Regions from separate parts of the Saccharopolyspora sp. NPDC000359 genome, predicted to be linked through region 3. Evidence: riboswitches for the same ligand, from Rfam matches in the RefSeq annotation. Region 3 holds a riboswitch; each other region holds the start of a gene.
What was found. A riboswitch is a leader RNA that binds a small molecule or an ion and turns the genes downstream of it on or off. The one in region 3 is predicted to bind cobalamin.
Positions count from the first base shown of each region.

Region 1 (6,685 bases), on a different contig from region 3:
TCGCCCCGTGGCGGCTGACCGCGACGTCGAAGCGCTGCTCGCCGAAGTCGTGCACCTGGGCGTCGACCTGCTCGAACGCCACGTTGGACAGCTCTTCCCGGGCGGCCAGCTGGCGGGCCAGCTCGATCATCTGGGAGGACAGGTCCACACCCAGCACCGACCCGTCCACCGCGCGCCGGGCCGCGTCCCGCGACGTCTGCCCGCTGCCGCAGCCGATGTCGAGCACCTCCGCCGCGCGGTCGATCGCCGCGGCGTCGAGGAACCGCCCGTGGTAGCGGGCCACGCCCTCGTCGAAGCGCTTGGCGCGGGCGGCCCAGAAGCCACCCTGGTCCCCGTCCCACGCGCGCAACTGCTCCACATTGGACGGATCGACTGGAGCAGCCACGGAAATCCCCCGAACCTCGTTGCCGGCAAGCGCAGTCGCGAACCCTACCCCGCACACCGGATCGATCAACCGGTTTTCCGCTCCGGGTGGCTCAGCAGGAACACCCGTGGCGCGACGCGCTCCATGCTGCCCTCCCGCGCCACGACCATGCCCGCCGCGAAGTCGACCAGCTGCCGGGCCTCGGAGCTCGACACACCCGACAGGTCCATGAGCACGGAGTTGCCCTGCCGGAAGTAGTCGCCGACGTGGTAGGCGTCGTCGTAGTTCCGCGGGTGCAGCGTCTTGACCACGCCCTCCAGTCTTCTCGGCCACCACCGGAAGTCAACCGCACACGCGTCCGTTCGGGTCGATCTCCTTGACCTCGTCCAACCTTCAACCGAATGCTTGCCGAGGCAAACGATCGTCGGCCCGGGGAGACACATCGTGTGTGACCTGCACCACAGCGACCACGAACATGCCGCACCGCAGAGCGGGTTGAGCCGCCGCCAAGTCCTCCACCTGCTCGGCGCGGCAGGTGTCACCTCCGCCGGGCTGGCGATGACCGGCGACGCCGCCATGGCCGCGACGGCCAGCGACACCACCAGCGGGTACACCCCGCCGACCGGCCTGGCCAAGGACACCCCGGCCAAGCGGGGCGCGCTGGCCTGGATCGACGCGCACGGCGGCGACATCACCGCGCTCAACGACGAGGTCTGGGAGCACGCCGAGCTGTCGCTGCGCGAGTGGAACTCCTCGATCGCCGAAGCCGAGTTCCTCCGCCGCAACGGCTTCCAGATCGAGTGGGGCGCGGCGGGCTTCCCCACCGCGTTCGTCGCGACCTTCCACAACGGAGCCGGGCCGACGCTCGGGTTCAGCGGCGAGTACGACGCGCTGCCCGGCCTGTCGCAGAAGAAGGGCGCCGGGCAGCACGACCCGCTCGTCTACCACCACGACCCGTTCGCCCCGACCTACGGCCCGGGCCACGGCTGCGGACACGCCGCGCTCGGCTCGGCCGCAGCGGGCGCAGCCGCGGCGACGGCGCAGGGCATGCGCCGCAACGGGGTCGGCGGCACCATCAAGTTCTTCGGCTCGACCGCCGAGGAGCAGCTGATCGGCAAGGCCTACGCGGTGCGCGAGGGCGTCTACCGCGGGCTGGACGCGTTCCTGGACTGGCACCCGGGCACCACCAACTCGACCGGCTGGGGCACCAGCAGCGCGCTGACCGCGGTGACCTTCACCTTCCTCGGCGTGGCCGGGCACGGCGGGCTCCCGCTGGGCAACAAGAGTGCGCTGGACGCGGCGATCATGCTCGCCACCATGACGGAGTTCCTGCGCGAGGAGCACCTGGCGCCGTCCGGGCGGCTGCACTACGTGATCAACAACGGCGGTGACGCGCCGAACGTGACCCCGGAGATCGCACAGATCTCCTACTACGTGCGGGAAGGCAGCCCGGAACGGGTCAAGGTGCTGTTCGACAAGGTCGTTTCCTGCGCGCAGGCCGCCGCCCAGGCCAGCCAGACCCGGGTGGAGCACAAAATCACCGCGGCCTGCTGGAACAAGCTGCCGTCGCGGTCGGCCGCCGAGCTGCTGCACGAGAACATGCTCCAGATCGGGCCGCCGCGGTTCACCGACGCCGACCAGCGGCTGGCGCGGGAGATCCAGGACTCGCTCGGGTTGCCGACCAAGGGCGTGTCCACCGAGATCGGCGACCTGGAGCCGCCGAACCCGGCGTTCCTGGGCGGCGGGTCGACCGACGTGGCCGACATCAGCTGGCAGGTGCCGACCGTCAGCCTCGGCACGGCGGTCGCCCCGATCGGCTGCAAGACGCACAACTGGGCGTTCGCGGCGACGACCGCGGCCCCCATGGGCCACGCGGCGCTGCTCGCGGCGTCGAAGTACCTCGCGGCGCTGGCGATCGACCTGCTCACCCAACCGGAGCGGCTGCAGACGCTGAAGGACGAGTTCGCCGAGCGCACCAAGGACGTCGAGTGGCGCAGCATGCTGCCCGCCGACTTCGAACCGCCGATGTACGAGCCGCCGGAGTGGTTCCTCAAGCGCACCGGCCAGTCCTGGCCCCCGCGCAACATCACCTGGCCCCCGCCCCGGGTGGTCTCCCGCGAGAAGTTCGCCTCCCTCGGCCCCGACCTCGCCCCGCAGACCTGACCCCGGTCAGGCGCGTCCCAACGCGACCTCAACGGGAGTTGGCCGTCTGACGGTCGCGCGAGGTCCGGGCAGTCACCCCGCGCGGGAGGTGTTGCGGGCGGTGCGGTGAGTGGTGGGGGAACCGCACCGCCCGCAACGCTCGCGGTCAGGGCAGCTCGCGGCGGACCACTCGCGCTGCGCTGACCAGGTTCTCCAACGCCGGTTCGACCTCCGCGTAGCCGCGGGTCTTCAGGCCGCAGTCCGGGTTGACCCACAGGCGGTCCGCGGGCACCGAGCGCAGGGCCGCGCGGAGCAGGTCGACCACCTCGGCCGCGTCCGGCACGCGCGGCGAGTGGATGTCGTACACCCCCGGCCCCACACCGCGGCTGAAGCCGACCGCGTTGAGGTCGTCCAGCACCTCCATCCGCGACCGGGCCGCTTCGATGCTGGTCACGTCGGCGTCCAGCGCCACGATCGCGTCGATCACGTCACCGAACTCCGAGTAGCACAGGTGGGTGTGGACCTGGGTGGAGTCGCTGACGCCGGAGGTGGCCAGGCGGAACGCCGACACCGCCCACCGCAGGTACGCCTCGTGCTGCGCCGCGCGCAGCGGCAGGAGCTCGCGCAGCGCGGGCTCGTCCACCTGGATCACCCGGATGCCGGCCGCCTCCAGGTCCTGCACCTCGTCGCGGATGGCCATCGCGACCTGCGCGGCGGTGTCCGCCAGCGGCTGGTCGTCGCGGACGAACGACCAGGCCAGGATGGTGACCGGGCCGGTGAGCATGCCCTTGACCGGCTTGGCGGTGAGCGCCTGCGCGCAGGTCGCCCACTCCACGGTGATCGGTCCCGGCCGGGACACGTCGCCGTAGAGGATCGGCGGCCGCACGCACCGCGACCCGTAGGACTGCACCCAGCCGCCCGCGGTGCTGGTGAACCCGTCCAGGTGCTCGGCGAAGTACTGCACCATGTCGTTGCGCTCCGGTTCGCCGTGCACCAGCACGTCGAGCCCGACCGCTTCCTGCAGCTCGACCACGCGCCGGATCTCGTCCCGCATCCGCTGCTGGTAGCTGGCCCGGTCGATGCGCCCGGCCCGGAACGCCGCCCGCGCCTTGCGGACGTCGGTGGTCTGCGGGAACGAACCGATCGTCGTGGTGGGCAGGGGCGGTAGCCGCAGGGACTCCTGCTGGGCCTGCCGACGCTTCTGGTGGTCGCCGCGCTGCGAGTGCTCGGGCCGCAGCGAGTCCAGCCGGGCGCGGACGCGGTTGTTGCGCACGCGCGCCGCCCCAGCGCGGTCGGCGATGGCGTCGCGGGCGGCGTCGAGCTCGGCGGCCACCACCTCCCGCCCCTCCTCCAGCGCGCGCCCGAGCACGACGACCTCGCGCACCTTCTGCGCGGCGAAGGCCAGCCAGGACTTGACCTGCGGGTCGATGTCCTCGGCTTCGACGTCGTAGGGGACGTGCAGCAGCGAGCAGGAGGTGCTCACGGCGACCTCACCGGCCAGCCCGAGCAGGGTTGCCGCCGTGGTGAGGGCGCGGTCCAGGTCGGTGCGCCAGACGTTGCGCCCGTCGACGAGCCCGGCCACCAGCGCCTTGTCCCGCAGTCCCGGCACCCCGGACAGCGAGTCCACAGTGGACGTCGCGGTCACCAGGTCAACCCCGAGCGCTTCCACCGGGGTGGCCGCGAGCACCCGCACCGCCTCGCTGAAGTCGCCGAAGTACCCCGCCACCAGCAGTTGCGGCCGCGCGGCCAACCCACCCAGCTGGCGGTAGGCGTCGCCGAGCGCCTGCAGCTGCTCCGGCGTGCGGTCGGCGGCGAAGGCGGGCTCGTCGAGCTGCACCCACTCGGCCCCCGCGCGGTGCAGCTCGCGCAGCAGCTCGGCGTAGGCGTCGAGCAGCTCGGGCAGCTTGTCCAGCGGGCGGAAGTCCTCCGGCGCGTCGGCCGCCGGTTTGGCCAGCAGCAGGAAGGTCAGCGGACCGACCAGCACCGGCCGGGTGGTCACACCGGCTTCCAGGGCCTCGCGGTACTGCTCGACGGGTGTCCGGTCGGTCAGCGAGAACCGCGTGTCCGGTCCGATCTCCGGCACCAGGTAGTGGTAGTTGGTGTCGAACCACTTCGTCATCTCCAGCGGCGGCACGGTGGAAGCCCCGCGCGCCATCGCGAAGTACGTGTCCAGCGGACCGAGCCCCAGCTCGGCGTAGCGCGGCGGCACCGCGCCGAAGGTGACCGCGGTGTCGAGCACGTGGTCGTAGTAGGAGAACGTGTTGCCGGGCACCGAGTCCAGTCCCGAGTCGCGCAGCTGGCGCCACGTGTCGATGCGCAGGCCCCGGGCCACCTCGCGCAGTTCCGCCTCGGTGGAGCGGTTGGCCCAGTAGCTCTCCAGGGCCCGCTTCAGCTCCCGCCCCGGCCCGATCCGGGGGTATCCGAGCGCGGTCGATCCGATCTTGCTGGTCAAGTCCCTCACCTCGCGAGCTCGACATCAGGTGTGCCGAGGTCGTGCGGGCGCGAACCAGCGAGCGGCAGCCGCTCGTCGGCCAGGTCCTCCCGCGAGACCTCGGACCGCGCCCACCGGTCGGCGGGCGCACCGGTGGCAGGTCTTCGGACTCGCGGGCGCTCTCCTGCACGGAGGTACCTACTGGCCGTCGCTTCCCAGACGTTGGCGTCCAGTGCTCGATGACGGCGGTCGTTCCCGCTCACCGCTGCGGGGCAGTCCCGGATTCGCACCGGGTTCCCTCTTGCCTCGTCCCCTCCCGCGTCGCGGAAGCGGACGAACCACCAGCACCGCCAAGGCTATCCGCCGAACCCCCGTTGGCAAGGCCCGTCCAGCACCCGGGCGCCAGGCGTAGCCGCTGAAGTCGATCTACAGCGAGAGGAGATCTGCACCACACATGCTCAGCCGTTTCCACGAGATATAGCACCCGTACTACATCTCGACGGATGTTCATGACAAGAAGAACTGGGGCAATGACAGCCAACAACGATCACGCGAGACCGCCAACCACCGACGCGACCGCGCTCGACGTCCGCGGCCTGCGGATGAGCTACGGAACGACGGACGTGCTCAAAGGCGTCGACCCGATCGGCTGGGTGACCAACGTGTCGTCCAGCCGGTTCACCCAGCGCGCCGACCGTGGAGCGGGCGTCGATCTTGCCCAGCAGGCGCGCGTGCGAGCCCTCGGTCCGTGGCTGGGCGTGCTCGGGGTGACGGTGCTGGGCCTGGTCGCGACGATCCCGATCGGACCCAGCTTCGGGGCACTGTTCTCGATCCCCACCAGCATGGCGCTGATCCTGCTGCCGGACGCGGCGGCGACGGCCGAGATCGGCGAGTCGTGGCGGCACCTGGGAACCATCGGGGTGCTCGTCCTGTGGGCCGTGGTCGGACTCGCGGTCGCGCCGGTGGTGCTGCGCCGGATGGCGCGGCGCGAGTCCGGTTCGACCCTGGCGGCGCGGAGGGAGAAAGCCCTGCAGCGCGTGCGCTGAGGCGGAGGGAACATGAGCGAGACGATCTACAACCGCATCGCGATGCTGCGCGCGGAACGGGGCACCTCCCGCCGGCAGCTCGCGGAAGCCCTCGGCGTGCACTACCAAACGGTGGGCTACCTGGAGCGCGGCGAGTACAGCCCAAGCCTTCACCTGGCCCTGCACATCGCGGAGCACTTCGAAGTACCGGTGGAAGTGGTCTTCTCCACCCGCCCCTTCCCCAGACTCGGCGCGGACAACTCCGCCTGACTCGTGAGCGGCGATGGTCGCCCCAACCACCACCACTCACGACCCCACACCACCACCTCGTGAGCGGCGATGGTCGCCCTGACCACCATCGCCACTCACGACCGTTCAGCGCCGCTTCGCGAGCCAGGACTCGAAGGTGAGCAGGCCCGGGTGGATCTCGCGCAGTGCTGGAACGTCCACGACGTCGGAGTCGAGTTCGTTCAGCACCTTGTACGCGCGGTACAGGACCGGGTTCTGCTCCCGGAGCGGCTCCAGCGGCATCTCGACGTGCCGGAATTCGCGACCCGTCGCCCGGGCGAGCGCCGCGGCGATCTGCGGCGGGGTGAGCGAATCGCCAGCGATCTCAAGCACTTCGCCGATGTACTCGTCGGGGTTCTCGAACGCCAGCGCCGCGAAGGCGCCGATGTCCTCCGTCGCGATCAGCGGTTGCGACACGTCCGCCCGGAGCGCGCT
Region 1 is NZ_JBEPDU010000004.1:138,964-145,648, forward strand. Features, by position in the region: gene ABT324_RS04745 (class I SAM-dependent methyltransferase) at 1-385, opposite strand, end outside; gene ABT324_RS04750 (cell division protein SepF) at 451-675, opposite strand; gene ABT324_RS04755 (amidohydrolase) at 809-2,527, shown strand; gene metE (5-methyltetrahydropteroyltriglutamate--homocysteine S-methyltransferase) at 2,673-4,958, opposite strand; cobalamin riboswitch at 5,076-5,295, opposite strand; partial or broken gene ABT324_RS04765 (ABC transporter permease) at 5,687-5,983, shown strand; gene ABT324_RS04770 (helix-turn-helix transcriptional regulator) at 5,996-6,232, shown strand; gene ABT324_RS04775 (NmrA/HSCARG family protein) at 6,338-6,685, opposite strand, start outside.
Region 1: it holds a riboswitch for cobalamin, as region 3 does, so the genes downstream of both, metE (5-methyltetrahydropteroyltriglutamate--homocysteine S-methyltransferase) here and ABT324_RS18375 (putative cobaltochelatase) in region 3, are expected to answer to the same signal.

Region 2 (6,685 bases), on a different contig from region 3:
GACCGTCAAGCGGGTTCATCGAGACGTAGCTCTGCTCGCCCGGCGCGACCGTGCTGAAGGTGGCCTGCTGGGTGATCGCCGGCCCGCTGGCACCCTGCGCGGTCACCTCCAGCGTGTAGGTCTTGCCGTAGCCGAGCTTCTCCCCGGCCGTCCAGGTCGCACCGTCCGGCGAGGCGGTGCCCGGCACCTCCTTGCCCTCGGTGTTGGTCAGCACCGCGCGCACGATCCGGCCGTTGGTCACCTTCGCGGTGACCGGCCCGGCCGGGGCCACGTCCTGCGCCCCGTTCTGCGGTGCCAGCTCCAACGTCGGCGCCGGTGCGACCTCGTTGGCCGCCGCGCCGCTCTCCGAACCCGATCCACTGCACCCCGCGACCAACAGCGCGACCACGCCGAAGATCAACATCGTCAACAGTCGTGAAACCCGCACGGGACCCCCGACCGGATTACGCCACTCCCTCATGAGCAACAGTCCGTCCGCTTAGAAGCATCACTAACCCCTGTGAACAGTGTGCCGCAAAGCCCCGTCAGGGGAAGAAGAGACCAGGCGTGCACACAGTGTGATCAGCTGGGCTGATCACGCACCCGACCGCCAGACGCGCCACCCCGGCCGGAGGTTGCCCCGCCCACCCGACCAACCCAGCCGCCCCACCGACCCCACCCCCCGGTTCGGAGCCCTCCACTCCCGTGCTAATGTTTTCCGTGTCGCCAGGGAGACCGGACGGAAACCCCGGGACGACGTGCCAGCGCCAATAGCTCAACTGGCAGAGCAGCTGACTCTTAATCAGCGGGTTCGGGGTTCGAGTCCCTGTTGGCGCACTCGATACCGTGGAACGCCCTGCTCACGCAGGGCGTTTCGCTTTTTCGGATCTTCGTCATCGCAGTGGGGGGTCGAACCCCCACACCCCCCACGGTGCGGGGGTTGCCCTTTCGACTTGCCCTTGCGATGGGCAGGGTTCCCGGCCTGGGTTGCGACCTTCGGATACCCCGCATTACTGGGTGCATGTCGGCGTGTTAGTCTTCCTTCGTCGTTGGGGAGACCGGACGGAAACCCCGGGACGACGTGCCAGCGCCAATAGCTCAACTGGCAGAGCAGCTGACTCTTAATCAGCGGGTTCGGGGTTCGAGTCCCTGTTGGCGCACTCGATACCGTGGAACGCCCTGCTCACGCAGGGCGTTTCGCTTTTTCGGATCTTCGTCATCGCAGTGGGGGGTCGAACCCCCACACCCCCCACGGTGCGGGGGTTGCCCTTTCGACTTGCCCTTGCGATGGGCAGGGTTCCCGGCCTGGGTTGCGACCTTCGGATGGGTTGCCCGTGGTTCGGGTTGGCCCGTGGTTCGGGTTGGCTGGGCTTTGGCTTTTTTCCGTTTCTTGTGGGTGTCGTTGCTTTTGGGTTAGGTCAGGCCTGAGGTTCTCAGGGTGATGTTGAGGCGGCCTGCTTTGAGGCCTATGGGTGGGGTTGTGCTCGGGGTTGTTCTCAGGACTCCGTGGTAGGCGAGGCGGGTTGGGCCGCCGAAGACGAAGAGGTCGCCCGAGCAGAGCGTGATGTCCTGGTGGGGACGGCCCCTCGACTCCGTGTTGCCGAAGCGGAAGGTGCAGTCGTTGCCCAGGCTCAGGGACACCACCGGCGCCCTGCTCAACTCGTCCTTGTCCTGGTGCATGCCCATCTTTGCGGCGTCGTCGTAGAAGTTGACCAGGGCGATGTCCGGGGCGTAGTCGTCAGCCGGGCGCTGGTAGGCCGCCGCCACCGCCCTGCGGCCCAGGTCCGCCAACCAGTCCGGGAAGGGCACCACCGGGGAGCCGTCGTCCCTGGTCCTCGAGTAGCGGTACGGCGCCCAGTGCCAGCCCAGGCAGACCGTCTGGACCGACATCACGCCACCGCTCGGCAACGTCGGCGAGCGCATCCCCGCCCTCGCCCACTCCCGGCAGGCGCGCACCAGGTCGCGCTGCTCCGGCAGGCCCAGCCAGTCCGGGACGTGCACCGCACCCGGGGCGACCTCCGCCCGCTCGCGCGGGATCAGCGCATTCATCCGCACTCCTCTCCGCTGATCATCTTCGCAGGTCCGGTGCCGTGAGCACCGTCTCAGAGCTGGATCGCCCCACTCCCCTCAGGTTAGGCTCACCAAACTCCAGAACCGAGTGAACAGGTAGGAAGCACATGTTCCGTCCCCGCCGACTGCTCGCGGTGATCACCGCAGCGCTCGCCCTGGGCAGTGCCGCCGCGTGCGGCACGGCAGCCGAGCAGCCCGCCGCACCCGACGCTGGCGGACGCGTCGTCAACCACGCGAAGGGGCAGACCACGGTCGTGGGCACCCCGCAGCGGGTGGTCGTACTCGACACCGGCGAGTTGGACGCGGCGTTGGCGCTGGGCGTCAAGCCGGTGGGCACGGTGCTGCCGGACGCCAACCAGGACCTGCAGCCCTACCTGGCCGAGAAGGCCGGGGACATCGAGGTCGTCGGCACGATCGGTTCGCCGAACCTGGAGAAGATCGCCGCGCTCAAACCCGACCTGATCCTGTCCAGCAAGGTCCGCGACGACGCGAACTACGAGGCGTTGAGCAAGATCGCGCCGACGGTGTTCGCCGAGACCGTCGGCAAGCCGTGGAAGGAGAACTTCCTGCTCGACGCCAAGGCGCTGGGCAAGGAGGCCGAGGCCCAGCGGATCCTGGCCGACTACCAGCAGCGGGCCGCCGAGATCGGCAGGCAGCTCGGCGACCCGGCGGCCACCGAGGTCAGCGCGCTGCGGTTCCTGTCCGGCGAGTACCGGCTCTACGGCACCGGCTCCTACCTCGGCACGATCCTGGCCGACGTCGGGCTCGGGCGGCCAGGCAACCAGCGGTTCGACGGGACCCACACCAAGATCAGCCGCGAGCAGCTCTCCCAGGCCGACGGCGACCTGCTGTTCTACTCCGCCTACGGCGACAGGACCCGCGAGCAGATGAACGACGTGGTCGGCTCGGTGCAGTGGAGCACCCTCGAAGCGGTCCGCAGCGGCAGGGCCATCGAGGTCAACGACGACACCTGGTTCCTCGGGCTCGGCCCCCTAGCCGCCAACCTCGTCCTCGACGACCTCCAGAAGTACCTCAGCCAGCGCTGATCCCCGGCCCCGGCGCGCCCACCCCCGCGCGCCGGGGCCGCGCCAACGCGACGTGAGCAGCCGCGAGTCCGCTGCGCTGCGGCCGACGGCCTCGACCTGCGGTCACCATCGACCGGGGAGCGCGACACGTCGATATCTGCCCGTCCGCAACGACCCCGAACCCAAGATGTAGTGTGTCGCTCGCTGGTGGTTCACCGGAGCAATTCCGGTGAGGCAAGAGGGAACCCGGTGCGAATCCGGGACTGCCCCGCAGCGGTGAACGGGAACGACCGTCGTGACCCGCCTGCCCCATCCCGGGCAGCGGGTAAGAGCACTGGGCCAACGCCTGGGAAGCCACGACCAGTAGGCCGCCCGTGAGTCCGAAGACCTGCCACCGGCGCACGCGCAAGGCGTGCTGTCCGGGGCCTCGAGGGCGGGTCCGCGCGGACGACCGGCGACCCGTCTCGCCGAGGTCTCCCTGCGCGCGCTCGAAGGTCCACCGAGCTCGCGAGGGGAGAGAGCCAGTGACGGCGACACTCGACAACTGGACCGAGGTGTCCACCGCGGTCCACCAGGCCTGCGCCGGATTGCCCGGCGTGTCCGCCGAAGCCGTGCTCGACGAGGTGCGGCGCACCGGCTACGCGGGGATCAGCGACGACGAGCTCTCGCTGGCCCAGGTCATGGCGGCCCGCACCCTGATCGAGACCGAACCGAACTACTCGCAGGTCACCGCCCGCCTGCTGCTGAACCGGATGCGCCGCGAAGCGCTGGAGTTCCTCGGTGTCGACCAGGACGCCGACTACGCCGCGCACTTCGCCGAGTACGTGCGCCGTGGCGTGGCGCTCGAGCAGTTGGCCCCCGAACTGGCCACCTTCGACCTCGACCGGTTGGGCCGCGCGCTGGCGCCCGAGCGCGACCTGGAGTTCGGCTTCCTGGGGCTGCAGACCCTCTACGACCGGTACTTCCTGCACGAGGGCGGAGTGCGCTTCGAGCTGCCGCAGGCCTTCTTCATGCGGGTCGCGATGGGCTTGGCGCTGCGCGAGGACGACCGCGAGGCCCGCGCCATCGAGTTCTACCAGCTGCTGTCGTCGTTCGACTTCATGTGCTCGACGCCGACGCTGTTCAACGCCGGGACCACCCGGCCGCAGCTGTCCTCCTGCTTCCTGACCACAGTGGACGACGACCTGTCCGGCATCTTCCACTCGATCAGCAACAACGCCCTGCTGTCGAAGTACGCCGGCGGGCTCGGCAACGACTGGACGCCGGTGCGCGGCATCGGCGCGCACATCAGGGGCACCAACGGCAAGTCGCAGGGCGTCGTGCCGTTCCTGAAGATCGCCAACGACACCGCGGTGGCGGTCAACCAGGGCGGCAAGCGCAAGGGCGCGGTCTGCGCCTACCTGGAGACCTGGCACATCGACGTCGAGGAGTTCCTCGACCTGCGCAAGAACACCGGCGACGACCGGCGCCGCACCCACGACATGAACACCGCGAACTGGGTGCCCGACGAGTTCCTGCGCCGGGTCGAGGCCGACGAGCAGTGGACGCTGTTCTCCCCCGACGAGACCCCCGACCTGCACGACCGCTACGGCGCGGCGTTCGCCGAGCGCTACCGCGCCTACGAGCAGGCCGCCGACCGCGGCGAGATCGCGGTGTTCAAGCGGGTCCGCGCGGTCGACCTGTGGCGGCGGATGCTGACCATGCTGTTCGAGACCGGCCACCCGTGGATCACCTTCAAGGACCCGTGCAACCTGCGTTCCCCGCAGCAGCACACCGGGGTGGTGCACTCCTCGAACCTGTGCACCGAGATCACCCTGAACACCAGCGCCGACGAGGTCGCGGTGTGCAACCTCGGCTCGATCAACCTGGCCCGGCACGTCACGGCCGACGGCATCGACGCCGAGCGCCTGGAGCGCACCACCCACACCGCGGTGCGGATGCTGGACAACGTCATCGACATCAACTTCTACACGATCCCCGAGGCCCGCCGGTCCAACCTGCGACACCGGCCGGTCGGCCTGGGGCTGATGGGCTTCGCCGACGCGCTGTTCGCGCAGCGCATCGCGCCGTCGACGCCCGCCGCGGTGGAGTTCGCCGACCGCAGCATGGAGTTGATCAGCTACCACGCGATCAGCGCGTCCAGCGCGCTGGCGGCCGAGCGCGGTCGCTACGAGACCTTCGACGGCTCGCTGTGGAGCCGCGGCGTGCTGCCGATCGACTCGCTGGAGCTGCTCGCCGAAGCCCGCGGCGGCGACGTCGACCTGGACCGGTCGTCCACCTTGGACTGGGCGGCGCTGCGCGAGCGCGTGGTCCGCGACGGGATGCGCAACTCCAACGTGATGGCCATCGCGCCGACTGCGACGATCGCCAACATCTGCGGGGTCAACCAGTCCATCGAGCCCGTCTACCGGAACCTGTACGTCAAGGCGAACATGTCCGGCGACTTCACCGTGGTCAACCCGCACCTGGTAGCCGACCTCAAGCTCGCCGGGTTGTGGGACGAGGCGATGGTCGCCGACCTCAAGCTGCACGACGGCAGCCTGCTGCCGATCGAGCGGATCCCGCAGGAGCTCAAGGAGCTCTACGCCACCGCGTTCGAGATCGAACCGCACTGGCTGGTGGAGGCCGCGGCGCGGCGGCAGAAGTGGATCGACCAGGCGCAGTCGCTGAACCTCTACGTCGCCGCCCCCAGCGGCCGCAAGCTCGACGAGCTCTACCGGCTGGCCTGGCGCAAGGGCTTGAAGACCACGTACTACCTGCGCTCCACCAGCGCCACCCACGTGGAGAAGAGCACCCTGCGTGGAACCGACGGCAAGCTCAACGCCGTGCCCACCGCGGTCCCCGCGGCGACAGTCTGCTCCGTCGAGGACCCCGACTGCGAAGCCTGCCAGTGACGCATCCCCGCGATCTCAATGGAGATCAGACACCTGGTCCCCATTGAACTCGCGCACCAAGAACCCCTCCACCACCGCCCGTTCGCCCCGGGCCGGACGAACCCTCCCTTGGAGCATGACGAGCATGACCTCCCTGCAGTCCCCCTCCTCCGCAGGTCTCGGCGAGATCGACCGCTCCGGCGGGCGCGTCGACGTCAGCGAGAAGGCGATGATCAACGCCCGCGCCGACGTCAACCAGCTGCTGCCGCTCAAGTACGGCTGGGCCTGGGACAAGTACCTCGCCGGGTGCAACAACCACTGGATGCCCACCGAGATCTCCATGCAGGCCGACATCGCGCTGTGGAAGTCCAGCGACGGGCTCACCGAGGACGAGCGCCTGCTGCTCAAGCGCAACCTCGGGTTCTTCGCCACCGCCGAATCCCTGGTCGCCAACAACATCGTGCTCGCGGTCTACCGGCACATCACCAACCCCGAGTGCCGCCAGTACCTGCTGCGGCAGGCGTTCGAGGAGGCCGTGCACACCCACACCTTCCAGTACATCTGCGAGAGCCTCGGCCTGGACGAGGGCGAGCTGTTCAACATGTACCGGGAGATCCCGTCGATCTCCGACAAGGACGCGTGGGCCCTGCAGTACACCCAGAGCCTGGAGGACCCGGACTTCGCCACCGGCACCACCGAGGCCGACCAGGCCTTCCTGCGCGACCTGGTCGCCTTCTA
Region 2 is NZ_JBEPDU010000075.1:16,359-23,043, forward strand. Features, by position in the region: gene ABT324_RS31365 (L,D-transpeptidase) at 1-403, opposite strand, end outside; tRNA gene ABT324_RS31370 (tRNA-Lys) at 744-816, shown strand; tRNA gene ABT324_RS31375 (tRNA-Lys) at 1,067-1,139, shown strand; gene ABT324_RS31380 (alpha-ketoglutarate-dependent dioxygenase AlkB family protein) at 1,393-2,028, opposite strand; gene ABT324_RS31385 (ABC transporter substrate-binding protein) at 2,157-3,095, shown strand; cobalamin riboswitch at 3,266-3,484, shown strand; gene ABT324_RS31390 (ribonucleoside-diphosphate reductase subunit alpha) at 3,599-5,968, shown strand; gene ABT324_RS31395 (ribonucleotide-diphosphate reductase subunit beta) at 6,093-6,685, shown strand, end outside.
Region 2: it holds a riboswitch for cobalamin, as region 3 does, so the genes downstream of both, ABT324_RS31390 (ribonucleoside-diphosphate reductase subunit alpha) here and ABT324_RS18375 (putative cobaltochelatase) in region 3, are expected to answer to the same signal.

Region 3 (6,685 bases):
TGGCGATGGTGGTAAGGGCAACCATCGCCACTCACGAGCCAACGCCGGTCCGCCGCTTGGCGACGAGTTTCAACCGAGCCCCGATCGCGAGTACGGCGCACGGCAATGCGACGGTGCCTAGGAGGCCGAAGAAGTTGGCGAAATTCGCGATGGCGCCCACCGCAGCGGCTGCACCGCCGAGGACGACCAACCAGCCGCCTGCCCTGCCCCACCGGCGGACCTGCTCCGGCGGCAGCACCTGCGGTTCGACCACGCCCTTCCGCCTGCGGTTCAGCGAGACGGCCCATCCGACGACGAGCGCCGCGAAGCCGAGCACGATCGTCGGCACCGCGAGCCCCGTTGACGACGCCGTTCCCAGTCCGCCCGCGATCACCAGACCCCAGCCGATCGGGGACGCCAGCGGCTGCCACCACTGCAGGCGGACCCGACGACGCCGTTCCGCACGGCGGTCAGCAGGCATCGGCGGCACGCCGGGAATCCACACGCCGTGCACCAGCAGGAACGTCAACGCGACGAAGAGCGCCCAGCCGAGCCCGGCGAACGGCCGCGGGGCATCGACCACGACCAGGTCCGAGGCGTTGCGGACCTCCCGGTGCACGACGGCGGCGGGTTCGGTCACGTTCCGCGGGGTCAGCTCCGACGACTGGAAGTCCTCCTGCGTCTTCCGCCCGTCGGACCAGGTGACCTCCGCCGCGCAGGACCAGTACCACCCCAGGCCGGAGCGGCTGACCGGTCCCACCCGCTCGCAGTGCGTGGCCACCGCAGTGCCCCGGTCCGCCACGGCACCACCGGTGCCCATCGCACCGGTGAGCGTGAAGATCGTGTAGCACACCAACGCGATCACCACGCGTACCAGCACTTGGGAGACCACGAAGGCGGTGCGCCAGATCCGCTCCTGCCGCGGCAGGTCCGCCCATGGGTCCCGCCACGGCGGCGTGCGCGGGTTCCGCGCCGCCAGGCCCGGGTCCAACTGCGATCCCATGTTCCTCCTGCGCACCGGGCACATCCCCCGGAGGACCGGCAAACCACGCACACCGGGAATTCCGGCCGACTGCCCGGTTTCCGACCGGCCGAAGAGGAAGGTTGTCGCGAACACGCCGCGCCACCGGCGGAAAAGAGCCCCCGCACTCAACCAGCCTGGGGGTCGCCGGGAGCGCGGGGGCACTTCGCAAGTCCACCCCTGGGGGTCAGGTGGACGGCAGACACCGTACCAATCCGACCAGTAGGTAGGTACGCGCAATCGAGGATCTCGTAATCAAAACGAGATCAAGCGGCACGCGGGCGTTCGTCCCGGACGGCGCGGACCACACCCGCGACGTTCTCCGCCGAGAGCTCCTCGAGCCGCAGGCACGGACCGCCCAGGGCGGCGGCCAACCGCGCGGGCAGGCCCAGCTTGACCATCCCGTCCTCGCAGTCCACCACGATCGACGCCGCGCCCGTCCCGGCCACCAGCCCGGCGGCGCGCAGCGCGTCCTCGACCGCGCGCTGCGCGCGATCGCGCCCGCTCAGCCCGGAATCCACCGCCACGGTGGCCCGCCCGTCGGTCAGCAGCACGACCAGCGCCCGGCGCTGCGGATCGCGCGTCCGCTCCCGCTGCACCACCCGCTGGACCTGCAGCAACCCGTCGGCGAGCGGAGTGCGTCCGCCCGTGCGCAGGTTGCGCATGCGCGCCGCAGCGATGTCCACAGAGGACGTCGGTGGCAGCACGAGCTCCGCCGAAGCACCCCGGAACGCAACCACTCCGACCTTGTCGCGCCGCTGGTAGGCATCCCGCAGCAACGACAGGACCGCACCGCTGACCGCGGACATCCGCTCCCGGGCCGCCATCGACCCGGACGCGTCCACCGCGAACAGCACCAGGTTGCCCTCGCGCCCCTCCCGGATCTCGCGCCGCAGGTCGTCCGAGCGCAGCACCAGCCCCGGACCGCTGCGCCCCCGCGCGACCTGGTGCGGCGCAGCAGCCGCCAGGGTGGCGGCCACGTGCACCCCATGCCCTTCCACAGTGGACGACCGCGTCGTCCGGCCGCTCCGCGACCGCGACCGCGACCGCCGTCCCGGCGCCCCGTCGCCGAGCCCCGGCACCTCCAGCAGCCGCGCCCGGAACGCCGGCGTCGGCGCCGCTGGCGCCTTGTCCGCCGGGGCGCGCCCGTCGCTGCGCTCCTCCGCGCCGCCTCCGCCGGTCGGCTCCGTCGGCTCGTCCGGGGCCTGCCCGCCGCCGTCGGGGCCGTCCGGCCCCTCCGGGGGCTCGTCGCCGTCGCCCTCGGCGTGCTCCGCCGCCTCGGCGAGTGCTTGTTCGAGCTGGTCCTCGGCCATGCCGGGTTCGTCGAAGGGGTCTCGGCGGCGGCGGTGCGGCAGCGCGAGGCGGGCGGCTGCTTCGACGTCCTGCTCGGCGACTTCGTCGGCGCCGCGCCAGGCGGCGTGCGCGATCGCCGTGCGCGCCAGCACGAGGTCGGCGCGCATCCCGTCGACGTCGAAGGACGCGCACAGCGCGGAGATCCGTCGGAGTTCGGCGTCGGGCAGGGCCACCTGCTCGACGCGGTCGCGGGCGGCGCGGATGTGCGCGGCGAGTTCGGCGTCGGCGTCGGCCCACTTCGCGGCGAACTCGACCGGGTCGGCTTCGAAGGCCAGTCGGCGGCGCACCACTTCGGTGCGGGTGGTGACTTCACGGGAGGCCGCGACCTGCACGGTGAGGCCGAACCGGTCGAGCAGCTGCGGCCGCAGCTCACCCTCCTCCGGGTTCATCGTGCCGACCAGCAGGAACGATGCCGCGTGCGAGATCGACACGCCTTCCCGCTCGACGTGCGCGCGGCCCATCGCGGCGGCGTCCAGCAGCAGGTCGACCAGGTGGTCGTGCAGCAGGTTGACCTCGTCGACGTACAGGACGCCGCGGTGCGCGGCGGCCAGCAGGCCCGGTTGGAAGGCGCGGACGCCTTCGGTCAGCGCGCGCTCCAGGTCCAGCGAGCCGATCAGGCGGTCTTCGGTGGCGCCCACCGGCAGTTCGACGAGCTGCGCCGGGCGCTGCGTCGAGGTCGAGTCGTGCGGTCCGTCCGGGCACTGCGGGTCGGGGTGGCCCGGGGCACACCCGAAGCGGCAGTCGGTGACCACGTCCAGGGGCGGCAGCAGCGAGGCGAGCGCGCGCACCACGGTGGACTTCGCCGTGCCCTTCTCACCGCGGACCAGCACCCCGCCGATGCGCGGGTGCACGGCGTTGAGCAGCAGTGCCAGTCGCAGGTCGTCGTGGCCGACGACGGCGGAGAAGGGGAATCGCGGAGCAGCGGTCATGCCGGGTTCCTTCCTCGGGGTGCGGACGCCCCGGTGGCGGGAACAAGGGGACGCAGTGTCCTGACTCCCGGATCTCCGCGCCCCTCCGGCCTTCCCAGGTCTCCCCGGTGGCTCTCGGGGGAGGGTCGCTCCCCGGTCACAGTGGCGCCGACCGTGCCGGATTCGCACCGGCTTCCTGCCGCACCCCTTGCATTCGGATCATGGAGCATCGTCGCAGAACCGGGGCGGCGGACCAACCGCCGACCACCCCGGCGAGACCTGCACCACTACCGGGGTCGTGCCCCTCCGGTCACGCGCGGCGGCGCGGCTCGCGGCGCATGTCGACGTGCGGGATGCCGTCCTCCAGGTACTCCTCGCCGGTCACGACGAAGCCGAAGGAGCCGTAGAAGTCCTTGGCGTAGACCTGGGCGGCGAGGACCGCGGGCGCGTGCTGCACCTCGGCGACGGCGGCGCGCATCAGCTTGCGGCCCAGCCCCATCCCGCGCGCGGACTTGGCGGTGCACACCCGGCCGATCCGGAAGGTGCCGTCGGGGTCTTCGAGCAGCCGCAGGTAACCCAGCACGTAGCCGTCAGCGGAGTCGATCCAGAAGTGCCGGGTGGTCTCCTCCAGGTCGCGACCGTCCAGCTCCGGGTACGGGCACTCCTGCTCGACGACGAACACGTCGACGCGCAGGCGCAGCATCCGGTAGAAGTCCTCGGCGTCCAGGTCCGCGGTGTAGGCGCGGTGGACGGCGGTCGCGAGCGGCTGGAGGGTCATCCCTACCTGGATATCACAACGGGGTCTCGAAACCCTCATTCACCTGCACCGGAGTAGCCAACAACACTCCGCTGCCCGCTCGCCCCGAGGCGCCGGGCGAGGTGCTCCGGCAGCGGGTGCCGTGGACTTCAGCGGTGCTCGACCTGATCTTCCACGCGCCCAGCCTGGGCCGGGCCGCGCGGTCCTCCCACCAGTCAGAGCTGCCCGGCGAGCTCGTCGGCGTAGCTGGACAGGCGGGTGTAGACGCCCGGGATGTTCGGGCGACCGCAACCGGTGCCGTACGAGACGACCCCGATCAGGCGGTTGTCCGCCACGATCGGGCCGCCAGAGTCCCCGGTGCACGCGTCGCGGCCGCCTTCGGGCACCCCGGCGCAGAACATGCTCCGCGGGTCGTAGTTCGGGTAGGCGCTGCGGCAGGCCGCGTCCGTGGTGATCGGGACGTCCACCGCCTGCAGGGTCGTCGAGGGCGGGCCGGACTCGCTGGTCTTGCCCCAGCCGTAGACGCGGCCGACGGTGCCGGGCTGGTAGTGCTCGGTGTCGCCCTGGTCGACCAGCGGCAGCTCGCCCTGGGTCAGCGGCTGGCGCAGGGTCAGGACCGCGACGTCGGCGCCGCTGGTGTAGCCCCGGAACCCGGGGTGCACCCAGACCTGGCCGACCTCCGCGACCTCACCTTCGCGGGTTTCCAGGTCGGTGCGCCCGGCGATCGCGCGCAGCTCGTCCGGGCCGCGCTGGCCGCCGGTGAGCGGCTCGACCATGCAGTGCGCGGCGGTGACCACCTTGATCGGGGTCACCAGGGTGCCGCCGCAGAACTGGCGGCCGTGGTCGTCGGTCAGGGCGACCAGCCACGGGGCCTCGTCGGTGGTGGCCGGGGCACCGCCGAGCACCCGCGCCTGCGGTTGTTCCGCCGCACCCGCGGTCGCGGGCTGCGCTCCGGCCAGCGCCGCCACCGCACCGGTGATCACGAGTCCCCGCCATGCGGTCCCGGTCCTGCCACGCGCCACGTCGCGCCTCCTGCCGTCGAGCGATCTTGCCGACGGCACACCGTAGTCATCCGGGCACCCGAACATTACGAGGCACAACTCACACGGTCACAGGAAAAAATTTCGTTAATATGGACGGCGTCGGGAAATTTTACTGAGCGCGTCACCGTCGACCGCTGCTCGTCCTTCCCCTGCCACTGCGGACTCGGAGCACCTCCCAGCACCGGGTCCGTGAACTGTGCCCGACCAGGTGACAGATCAAACCCAATCGAGTGATCAGTGCCGTGCGCTGTCGCGAAGGAGGAACCGTGCTCGTGGACCTGACCCCGCTGCCCGCCTTCCTGGTGGCCAGCGTGGTGGTCGTGCTGACCCCCGGCGTCGACGTCTTCCTGCTGCTGCGGACCTCGCTGAACCGCGGCCGCCGGGCGGGCCTGCTGGCGCTGGCCGGGATCCACACCGCGAGCATCCTGCAGGTGGCGCTGGTGATCTCCGGTCTCGGCGCCCTGGTCACCAGCCACCCCGCCGTGCTGTCCACGCTGAAGTGGATCGGCGCCGCCTACCTGGTGTACCTGGCCGCGTCGATTTTGCGCGGGCTGTGGCTGACCAGGAAGAAGACCGCCGAGGGCACGCTCAGCGGGCCGCCCGTCGACAGCTCCAACCCCTACCTGCGCGGCTTGTTCAGCAACCTCACCAACCCGAAGATGCTGCTGTTCAGCCTGGCGTTCCTGCCGCAGTTCGTGGGCTCGGCCGCGCAGCCCGCGCTGCAGCTGGTCGTGCTGGGCGTGATCTTCCTGGTGCTGGCGCTGGTCTGGGAGGCCTCGATGGTGCTCGGTGCCGCGCGGATCGCCGACCGGCTACAGGATCCCCGCGTCGCGAAGTCGCTGGACGTGATCAGCGCGGCGGCGTTCCTGACCATCTCGGTCGGGTTGGTCGCCAGCTGAGACCACCGCGCAGGTGATCAGCGCGAGCGCGACCAGCACCGCCAGCAGCACCGGCGCCGGGACCACCGGCGCCAGTAGGCTGATCGCGAAGGGCGTGCAGAAGCCCAGGTAGGCGATGCACCAGAACACCGCGGTGAGCCGGGCCAGCTCGCCCGGCCCAGCGATCCGGCCCACCACGGTCAGGCAGGACGTCACGGTGAACCCGTAGCCGACGCCCATCAGCAGGCAGGACACCAGCGCCGACCAGGGCAGCACCCACGCGGCGGAGAGCGCCGCCAGCCCGAGCCCGGCCGCGAGCACCAGGAGGCCGACCACCGCCGGGGCCCGCTCACCGCGCCGGGCGATCCGGCGCGCGATCGGCTGCACGACGGCCCCGAATCCTGGCGTGATCAGCGCCGTGATCCCGGCGTAGGCGATCTCGAAACCGGTCAGGTCGCGGCTCACCAAGTCGGGCAGCGTCCCGAACCCGACCGTCGGACCGACGAACACCCACGGCGCGACCGGCAGCACGAGGCGCCGGAACCGCGGGTCCCGCGCCCCTCCCCCACCCGCCTCAGCTCCGCTCCCGCCCGAACGCGTCTCCGGGCAGGACAGCGCGAGGACCGAACCGGCCACGCACAGCAGCAGGTGCGGCAGGTAGGCGATGACCAGCGGGTGCGGCCCCCACTGCGCGAACAGGGCGGACACCAGGCCGCTGAGGCTGAAGCCCATCGAGAGCATCACCC
Region 3 is NZ_JBEPDU010000027.1:22,278-28,962, forward strand. Features, by position in the region: gene ABT324_RS18370 (DUF6346 domain-containing protein) at 32-982, opposite strand; gene ABT324_RS18375 (putative cobaltochelatase) at 1,267-3,282, opposite strand; cobalamin riboswitch at 3,324-3,501, opposite strand; gene ABT324_RS18380 (GNAT family N-acetyltransferase) at 3,572-4,039, opposite strand; gene ABT324_RS18385 (S1 family peptidase) at 4,234-5,040, opposite strand; gene ABT324_RS18390 (LysE family translocator) at 5,328-5,960, shown strand; gene ABT324_RS18395 (MFS transporter) at 5,874-6,685, opposite strand, start outside.